DNA from 2 places in the Variovorax sp. P1_G12 genome. Region 1 is predicted to be linked to the other one. Evidence: riboswitches for the same ligand, from Rfam matches in the RefSeq annotation. Region 1 holds a riboswitch; the other holds the start of a gene.
What was found. Region 1 has a riboswitch for glycine ahead of AC1D2O_RS12635 (D-amino acid dehydrogenase). Riboswitches for the same ligand answer to the same signal wherever they lie in the genome.
Positions count from the first base shown of each region.

Region 2: linked by a shared signal. The riboswitch ahead of gcvT (glycine cleavage system aminomethyltransferase GcvT) and the one ahead of AC1D2O_RS12635 (D-amino acid dehydrogenase) in region 1 are both predicted to bind glycine.

Region 1 covers NZ_JBFUBW010000009.1:136,982-141,148, forward strand. The annotation lists gene AC1D2O_RS12630 (FAD-dependent oxidoreductase) at 1-1,092, shown strand, start outside; glycine riboswitch at 1,115-1,216, shown strand; glycine riboswitch at 1,217-1,334, shown strand; gene AC1D2O_RS12635 (D-amino acid dehydrogenase) at 1,424-2,740, shown strand; gene AC1D2O_RS12640 (FIST signal transduction protein) at 2,701-3,969, opposite strand; gene AC1D2O_RS12645 (PhaM family polyhydroxyalkanoate granule multifunctional regulatory protein) at 4,012-4,167, opposite strand, start outside.
Region 2 covers NZ_JBFUBW010000004.1:248,411-253,046, forward strand. The annotation lists gene AC1D2O_RS06840 (TRAP transporter small permease) at 75-569, shown strand; gene AC1D2O_RS06845 (TRAP transporter large permease) at 566-1,843, shown strand; gene AC1D2O_RS06850 (hypothetical protein) at 1,925-2,452, shown strand; glycine riboswitch at 2,496-2,582, shown strand; glycine riboswitch at 2,601-2,715, shown strand; gene gcvT (glycine cleavage system aminomethyltransferase GcvT) at 2,731-3,927, shown strand; gene gcvH (glycine cleavage system protein GcvH) at 3,983-4,360, shown strand; gene gcvP (aminomethyl-transferring glycine dehydrogenase) at 4,386-4,636, shown strand, end outside.

The DNA.
Region 1 (4,167 bases):
TCGCCCGCAGTGCGGCCCGGACTCGCAGCGCCCCGGACCGCTCAACGCTGGACCAAGATGTGCGGCCGCATGCGCCGCCGGCTGGCCGGCCTGATCGACCAGGCCATGGGCACGCCGCCGAAACGCGATTCTCTCGACCATCTCGTGCGCCTGGCCGCCTACAGCCGCAAGAGCGCTCGGGCGCTGCGCGACGAAGCTGGCGTGCCGCAGGGCCCGCGGGCGGCCGGCCTCCTGAACCTCTTCACCGACCCCGAGGCCTTCCGCGTGCGGACGGCCCGGGCAAGCCATTGGACGGGGCTCGGCTGCGAGGAGCGGCTGCTGTCGGCCGACGAAGCGATCGGCATGGAACCGGCGCTGAAGGCGATCCGCGGCAAGCTGGCCGGGGCGACCCATGCGCTCGAGGATCCGGCGCGCGATGCGACGCAATTCGCGGCCAGCCTGGTGTTCCTGTGCCGTGCGGCGGGGGTGCGCTTCATGACCGGGCACACGGTGGTCTCGCTCGTGGAGCGCGACGGCCGCCTCGACCACGTCGAACTGCTCGATGCCGCCGGCCAGCCCGCCACGCTGCGCGCCCAGGCCTACGTGCTGGCGCTGGGGGCCTCGAGCGTGCCGCACGCCGAGGACCTGGGCATCGACATGCCGCTGCGCTTCCTGCGCGAGTACATCGTCACCATGCCGATCCTGGACCCGGCGAAGGCGCCGCGCATCGCGCTGCGCGACCGGCAGGGAAAGCTGCGCATCACGCGCGTCGAAACGGCGGCCGGCGAGCAGTTGCGGATTCAGGCCGTCGTGCAGGCCGGGCTCGACGAGGCGGCCGAGCCCGACTCGGACCGCTTCCAGGCGATCGTGCGCCGCACCGAGATGCTGCTGCCCGGCGTCGCCGACGCCAAGCAGGCGAGCTTCGAGACCGCCATGCATGCGGTCAGCACCAACCGGCTGCCGATGATCGGCAAGACGCGCTTGCCCAACCTGTTCCTGAATACCGCGCCCGGCAGCCGGACCTGGATCCATGCCTGCGGCGCGGGCAAGTCGATCGCGCGCATCGTCAGCGGCCTGCGGCCCGAGCTCGACTTCGCCTTCCGGCGCCCCTAGGCCGGCGCTGCGCCGCTACAATCCGCACTCTGCAGGAGAGCGGGCCCACGGGCCCCACCGAAGGCGCAAACTCCCATAAACGCTCAGGTCGGCTCACAAGATGAGCCTGTACTGCAGTTCACTGTCAAAGCCGTCTGGAGAGCCATCACGCCGCTTGCATGCGCGCGTGGTGCACCGAAGGAGCAAACCCGCTGCGGGCGCAGCGGGTGAATCTCTCAGGTACCGAGGACAGGGGGAGCGGCAACTTGGACTCTCGGTCCGGTTGCTTTCGTTGTCGACAGCATTCCGTCGCCGTTGCGTTCAAGCGCTGCAACCTTCAAGGGTTCTCGATATGCGCGTGATCGTTCTTGGCGCCGGCCTGCTCGGCGTGACTTCGGCCTACTACCTCCAGCAACTCGGCCACGAAGTGACCGTGATCGACCGCCAGGCCACGCCGGCGGCGGAAACCAGCTTCGCCAATGGCGGGCAGATCTCGGTCAGCCATGCCGAGCCCTGGGCCAACCCGGGGGCGCCACTCAAGGTGCTGCAATGGCTCGGCAAGGAAGATGCGCCCTTGCTGTTCCGCATCCGCGCCGACATGCGCCAGTGGCTCTGGGGGTTGCAGTTCCTGCGCGAATGCACGCCGGCGCGCACCCGCCACAACATCGAGCAGATCGTGCGCCTGGGCACCTACAGCCGCGACACCCTGCAGCAGCTGCGGCGCGACACCGGCCTGGACTACGACCAGCGCACCCAGGGCATCCTGCACTTCTACACGACGCAGAAAGAGTTCGATGCGGCGCTGAAGCCGGCCGAGCAGATGCGCGCGCTCGGCTGCGACCGGCGGGTGATTTCGGCCGACGAGGCGGTGAAGCTCGAGCCCGCGCTCTCCCACATCCGTGCGCAGCTCGCCGGCGCCACCTACACCGCGGAGGACGAATCGGGCGACGCCAACCGCTTCGCGCGAGAGCTGGTCAAGCTGGCCGAGGCGGCCGGCGTGCGCTTCCTCATGAGCCACACCGTGACCGCGCTGCGCGAAGCCGGCGGCAGCATCGATCACGTCGAGGCGACCGACAGCGAGGGCCGCTTCCAGCGTATCCGCGGCGACGCCTTCGTGCTGGCGATGGGCTCGCTGAGCCCACTCTACGCGGCGCCGCTCGGAATCCGCCTGCCGATCTACCCGGCCAAGGGCTATTCGGTCACGATGCCGGTCAAGGATGCCTCGAAGGCCCACCAGGTCTCGTTGACGGACGACGAATTCAAGCTGGTGTTCTCGCGCTACACCTCGGCCACCGGCGACCGGCTGCGCATCGCCGGCACGGCCGAGCTCAACGGCTACGACCGCGACCTGAACCGGGTGCGCTGCGAGGCCATCGTGCGGCGCGTGGAGCAGCTGTTCCCGGGCGCCGGCAACGCGGCCGAGGCCCAGTTCTGGACCGGGCTGCGCCCGGCGACACCGAGCAACGTGCCGCTGATCGGGGCGACGAAGCTGCCGAACCTGTTCCTGAACACGGGCCACGGCACGCTGGGCTGGACCCATGCCTGCGGCTCGGGCAAGTCGATCGCGCGCATCGTGAGCGGACTCGCGCCCGAGGTCGACTTCGCCTTCACCGGGCTGCGCACCGGCCTTCAGTCGTCGTCGGTGAAGACCGTCAGCACGCCGGTGTAGCCGTACAGGTGGTTGCGGGCGATCTCGCCTGCGGCGAAGAAGCCGACCAGCGGGACATCGCCCAGCGCATGCCGCACGATCTGCAGCTCGGCGCCGGGGGCGCCGAAATGCGGTCCGCCGCGGCCCGAGCAGCTCACGTAGATCGCGCCCGCGATGCGGCGTGCCGGATGCGGCGCGGCCTCGGCCTCGCCGGCCGCGACCGCGCGTGCGGTCGCCAGCGTCTGCTCCTGCGGCTCGAGCTCCTCGCGGATCTCGGCGCAGACGCGCATCAAGTCGGCGCGCGCCGCCTGCGCGTTGCGGCGGCAGAAGCTCATGCGCATGCCGGCTTCGGCAACATCGGCGATCGCCACGCCGCGACGGGTCGGATCCAGCCCGATGATGTGGCGCACCCGCACGTCGGCGCCCAGGTCACCGGTGCGCCGGACGCCGTCGCTGCCGGCCTCGGCCAGGCCGACCAGGGTCGCGCGCACGGCGTCGATCGCCTGCTCGGGTGCATCGAGCGACACCCGCAGGTCGGCCAGCAATACGTCGAGCGCGGGCTCGCCGTCGAGCTCCAGCAGCAGATTGCCGTCGGCCTTGGTGATCTCGCGCTCGCGCGAGACCGGCTGGCAGCCCTGGGTCACACGCGACACCAGCCGCACACCCTCGCCGAACACCACGCCCGAGAGGCCGCCCGAGAACACGCCGCCGACCGCGCCGTGGCCGCGGATGTTGCCGTTGCCGCCGATCGCGAATTGCAGCGAGCCGACGCGGCCGGATGACAGGCCGCCGAACAGGTAGCCGGTGTCGGTGCGCTCCGCCATCTCGGCGATCAGTTCGCCCAGCTCGGGCGTGCGCGGGTCGGCGTGCACCAGCGCGGTATGGGCCGCGAAGCCGCTCGTTTCCGAGCTGGCGAGCGGCGCCACGCCGGAAAACACGCGGTATTGGTCGCTCGGCAACTCGCACAGCATCACGCTGAGGGCCGGCTCGTCGAAGTACTCGGCGTTGTTGGCCGCCACACCGACCCCCACGGTGCCGGTCCAGTCGGTGATCTCGGGCAGTTCGGCACCCAGGTGATCGAGGATCTCCTGGGCGTCTTCCCCGTAGTGGTCGGTGATGTAGAGCAGGCCCAGGGTCGGCGAGCGCGCATAGTCGGGCAGCGCCATCTGCGCCCGCAACTGGGCCAGCACCAAGCCGGCGGCCATGCGCCATTGCGGGTGGGTGGCATGCCCGGAAGGAAATAGCTTCATGGGCTCGGCTTTCTTTTCTCTCTCGGAGGCGAGGAATCGGCGTCAGCGCGCACGCTTGCGCGCCGGCGCCGGGCGTTTGGCAGCCGCCGCACCGCCGCGGGGCGACGCCGGAGCCTTCTTTCGGGCGGCGGCCGGCCTGGCGGCGCTCTTGGCCGGGGTCGAACGCGCGCCCGAACCGGCCGCGTCGGCCAGCGGCTG
Region 2 (4,636 bases), on a different contig from region 1:
AAACTTCTCGCGGCCGCACGCGCCCGCACAGCCTGCGCTGGCGGGCGTTTTTTTGTCCGAACCCTGATGCGCTCATGAAATCCGCCTTCCTCGCACTCGACCGCTGGACCACCGGCCTGGCGATGGCGATCGCCTGCTTCATGCTGGTGGTCGCCTCCGCCCTCGGCGTGTTCCAGATCGTCACCCGCTTCGTGCTCGAACAACCGGCCGAATGGTCCGAGATCCTGATCCGCATCAGCCTGATCTGGATGGTTTTCCTGGGCATCCCGACCGCCTTCCGCGAGGGCGCGATGGTCAGCGTCGACGTGCTCTACCGCTGGAGTCCACCGAAAGTCCGCCGCGTGCTCGACTGGGTGGTGTGCCTGGCCGCGCTGACCCTGATCGCGGTCATCATCTGGTGGGGCTGGGATTACGCGCAGCGCGGCAGCGTGCAGTCGATGGCCGGCCTCGAATCGGTCTCTATGTTCTGGGCCTACCTGGCGCTGCCGGTGGGCGGGCTGTTCTGCGTGATCGGCATCATCGCCAACCTGATCGACCCGAAGCGCAACGAACTGGAAACCGCTCAATGACCCCCGTGATGATCACGACCATGGTGGTGTGCTTCGCACTCACCATCTCCGTCGCCGTTTCCATCGGCCTGGCCTCGGTGCTCGGCATCCAGGCCTCCAGCGCGAACATGCTGATCTCCGTCAAGGAGATGTTCAACGCGATCAACAAGTTTCCGCTCGCCGCCATTCCCTTCTTCATCCTGGCCGGCAACCTGATGGAGACCGGCGGCATCTCGCGCCGCCTGGTCGACTTCGCCAAGAGCCTGGTGGGCGGCGTGCAGGGCGGCCTGCCGATGACCTGCGTGCTGACCTGCATGATCTTCGCCGCGGTGTCGGGCTCCTCGGTGGCGACCACCTTCGCGATCGGCGCCATCCTGATCCCGGCGCTGATCAAGCACGGCTACCCGGTGGGCTACGCCGCCGCGCTGCAGGCCACCAGCGCCGAGCTCGGCGTGATCATCCCGCCCTCGATCCCGATGATCCTGTACGGCGTCAGCGCCGAGGTCTCGATCGGCGAGCTGTTCATCGCCGGCTTCGGCCCGGGCATCCTGATCAGCCTGGCCCTGATGGCCTTCGTCTACGTCTATTGCAAGTTCAAGGGACTGGGCAAGAACGACGGCGACGGCCGGCTCGGCGTCGGCACCGCGACCTGGCGCGCCGGCTGGGCGCTGCTGATGCCGGTGATCATCCTCGGCGGCATCTACGGCGGCATCTTCACGCCCACCGAGGCGTCGGCGGTGGCGGTGCTCTACGCGCTGATCGTCGGCACGCTGATCTACCGCGAGATCAGGCCGGCCGGACTCTATGCGGTGCTGCGCAAGTCGGTGGTGTCGTCGTCGGTGATCATGTTCATCATCGCCAACGCCGGGCTGTTCGCCTTCCTGATCACGCGCGCCGGCGTGCCCGACGCCATCGGCCGCTGGCTGCAGGAGGTGCTGCAGTCGCCGGCGATGTTCCTGCTCGGCGTCAATGGCGCCCTGTTCGTGATCGGCATGTTCATCGAGACCAGCGCGGCGATCATCGTGCTGGCGCCGATCCTGGCGCCGGTGGCGATGCACTTCGGCATCGATCCGGTGCACTTCGGCCTGGTGATGGTGGTGAACCTGGCGCTCGGCATGATCACGCCGCCCTTCGGCGTCAACCTGTTCGCGGCCTGCACCGTGGCGCGCATTTCGCTCGACCGCATCGTGCCCTACCTGGTCCCGTTCGTGCTGGTGATCCTGGCCTGCCTGATGGTGGTCACCTACGTGCCCGGCATCTCGCTCGGGCTGCGCGACCTGGTCTACTCGAAATAGCGCCGATGCCGGCGGTTTCACGACGCCGTCACGCAAGAGGCCCATGCTGCGGCGCTCGACCACCGAACGCCGCAGCACCCCATGTTCCTCATCAAGACCGACAAGGCGCGCCATGAACTCCGCCCCGGCTGCCGCAGCCTGGGCCAGCGCGAACGCGCCCTGCTGCTGATGGCCGATGGCCAGCGGTCGGTGACCGACTTCGGCCAGCTGTTCGGCGGCCGGGACGAAGCCGGGCGTGTCGCGCTGCATCTGGTGCGCGAAGGCTACCTCCTGGATCGCGGACCCCTGGCGCAGGACCGCGTGCCGATGCCGGTGCAGCAACAGCCGGCCGACCCCGCGCCGGCCGCGGCCGATGCCTTCGACGGCAAGCGCTCGCTCGCCACCACGCGCATGTTCCTTTTCGATCTGTGCGAACGCATGTTCGTGCGCCGCGATCCCCTGCTGGCCGAGCGCTTTCGCGAGCTGCTGCGGGAGGCGCGCGACCGCGCCGCGATGCTGGCCGTGGCGAGCGAGATGCTCGACGAAATCGAACAGGCAGCGGGCACCGAACGCGCCGAGTCGATCCGCGAGCGCATCGACCGGCTGCTGCCTTCGACGGCCGTGCACTGAAAAACGCCGGCCGGGCGGCCGCCGATTCCCTTACACTCGCCCGGTCAGGAGAGCGTCCCGCCACCATGGGACCGCCGAAGGCGCAGGTCCCTCGAAACACGGGCCCGAACGCTCAGGCAAAAGGACTGACGAAGCGCCCGTTCCCGGGCGTTTCCTTGCTGGAGAGAGGCGGTTCGTCGCGCAGTCGCGCCGGTCCGTCCACCGAAGGAGCAAACCCCGATCGTGGGGCGAATCTCTCAGGTAAAGCGGACAGCAGGGGTGGCCCATGGCTTCTCGCCATGGAACTAGACTGCCCCTTTGGAGATACGCCCTTGGCCGCCGCATCCGACGATCTGCAGAAGACCCCGCTCCACGGCCTCCACCTGGAGCTCGGCGCCCGCATGGTGCCCTTTGCCGGCTACGCGATGCCGGTGCAATACCCCGCCGGCCTGATGGCCGAGCACAAGCACACGCGCGAGGCCGCCGGCCTGTTCGACATCTCCCACATGGGACAGCTGCGCCTGGCCGGCCCCGATGCCGCCGCCGCCTTCGAGAGCCTGATGCCGGTCGACGTGATCGGCCTGGCGCCCGGCAAACAGCGCTACGGGCTGCTGCTGAACGACGAAGGCGGCATCCTCGACGACCTGATGTTCTTCAACGAAGGCCAGGATTCGCTGTTCGTGATCGTCAACGGCGCCTGCAAGCAGGCCGATATCGCGCACATCACGGCCCGGATCGGCCAGCGCTGCCAGGTGCTGCCGATGCCCGACCACGCGCTGCTCGCGCTCCAGGGGCCGCAGGCCGCGGCCGCGTTGGCGCGCCTGTCGCCCGGCATCGAGCGCTTCGTCTTCATGACCGGCGGCACGGTGCAGATCGGCGGCATCGCGGCCTTCGTGACGCGCAGCGGCTACACCGGCGAGGACGGTTTCGAGATCTCGGTCGCCGCCCGCGACGCCGAGCCACTGGCCCGCCTGCTGCTGGCCCAGCCCGAGGTGAAGCCGATCGGCCTGGGCGCGCGCAACTCGCTGCGGCTGGAAGCCGGCCTGTGCCTCTATGGCAGCGACATCGACGCCGGCACCACGCCGGTCGAGGCCTCCCTCGGCTGGGCGATCCAGAAGGTGCGGCGCACGGGCGGCGCACGCGAAGGCGGCTTCCCCGGCGCGGCCAGGGTGCTGGCGCAGCTCACCGCCGCCAACGGCGCGGCCGGCCACCTGGACCACGAGACGCTCAAGCGCAAGCGGGTCGGCCTGGTGGCGCTGGAACGCATTCCGGTGCGCGACGGCACGATGCTCGAATCCTTCGAGGGCGGCCTGGCCATCGGCCAGGTCACCAGCGGACTGCTGGGCCCGACCGTCGACCGGCCGGTCGCAATGGGCTACGTCGCGCTGGCCTATGCCGAGCCCGGAACACGGATCCAGGCCATCGTGCGCGGCAAGCCGGTGCCGATGGAAGTGAGCACCCTGCCCTTCGTTCCCGCGCGCTACCACCGGGGCTGAGGCCTTCCTCGATTTCTCGATTTCTTCAAGCCAGACACTTTTCAAGGAGATTTTCATGAGCCTCAAGTACACCAAGGACCACGAGTGGGTGCGGCAGGAAGCCGACGCGGCGCTGGTCACGGTCGGCATCACGGTGCATGCGCAGGACGCCCTCGGCGACGTGGTCTTCGTCGACCTGCCCGAAGTCGGCAAGAGCTTCGCCCAGGGCGATGTCGCCGGCGTGGTCGAGTCGGTCAAGGCCGCGGCCGACGTGTTCATGCCGGTGTCTGGCGAGATCACCGAGGTCAACGAGGCGCTGCGCGCCGATCCCTCGCTCGCCAACAGTGCACCGATGGACGCCGGCTGGTTCTTCAAGGTGCGCGTGAGCGACCCCGCGCAGCTCGAGCCGCTGCTCGACGAAACCGCCTACGCGAAATTCTCCGCCGACAACTGACCCCTACGCCCGACCGGACCCTTCCATGCCGACGCCCGTGCTGCCCACTGCCCCCTCGCTCAGCGAACTCCAGAACGCCGAAGAATTCATCGCGCGCCACATCGGCATCGAAGCCGAGGACGAAGTCCGCATGCTCGCCGCCGTCGGCTCGGCCACGCGCGCCGAGCTTATCGACGGCATCGTGCCGCCGGCCATCCGCCGGCGCCGGCCGATGCGGCTGGCGCCGCCGATCACCGAAGCCGATGCGCTGGCCGAGCTGAAGGCGATCGCCGCCAA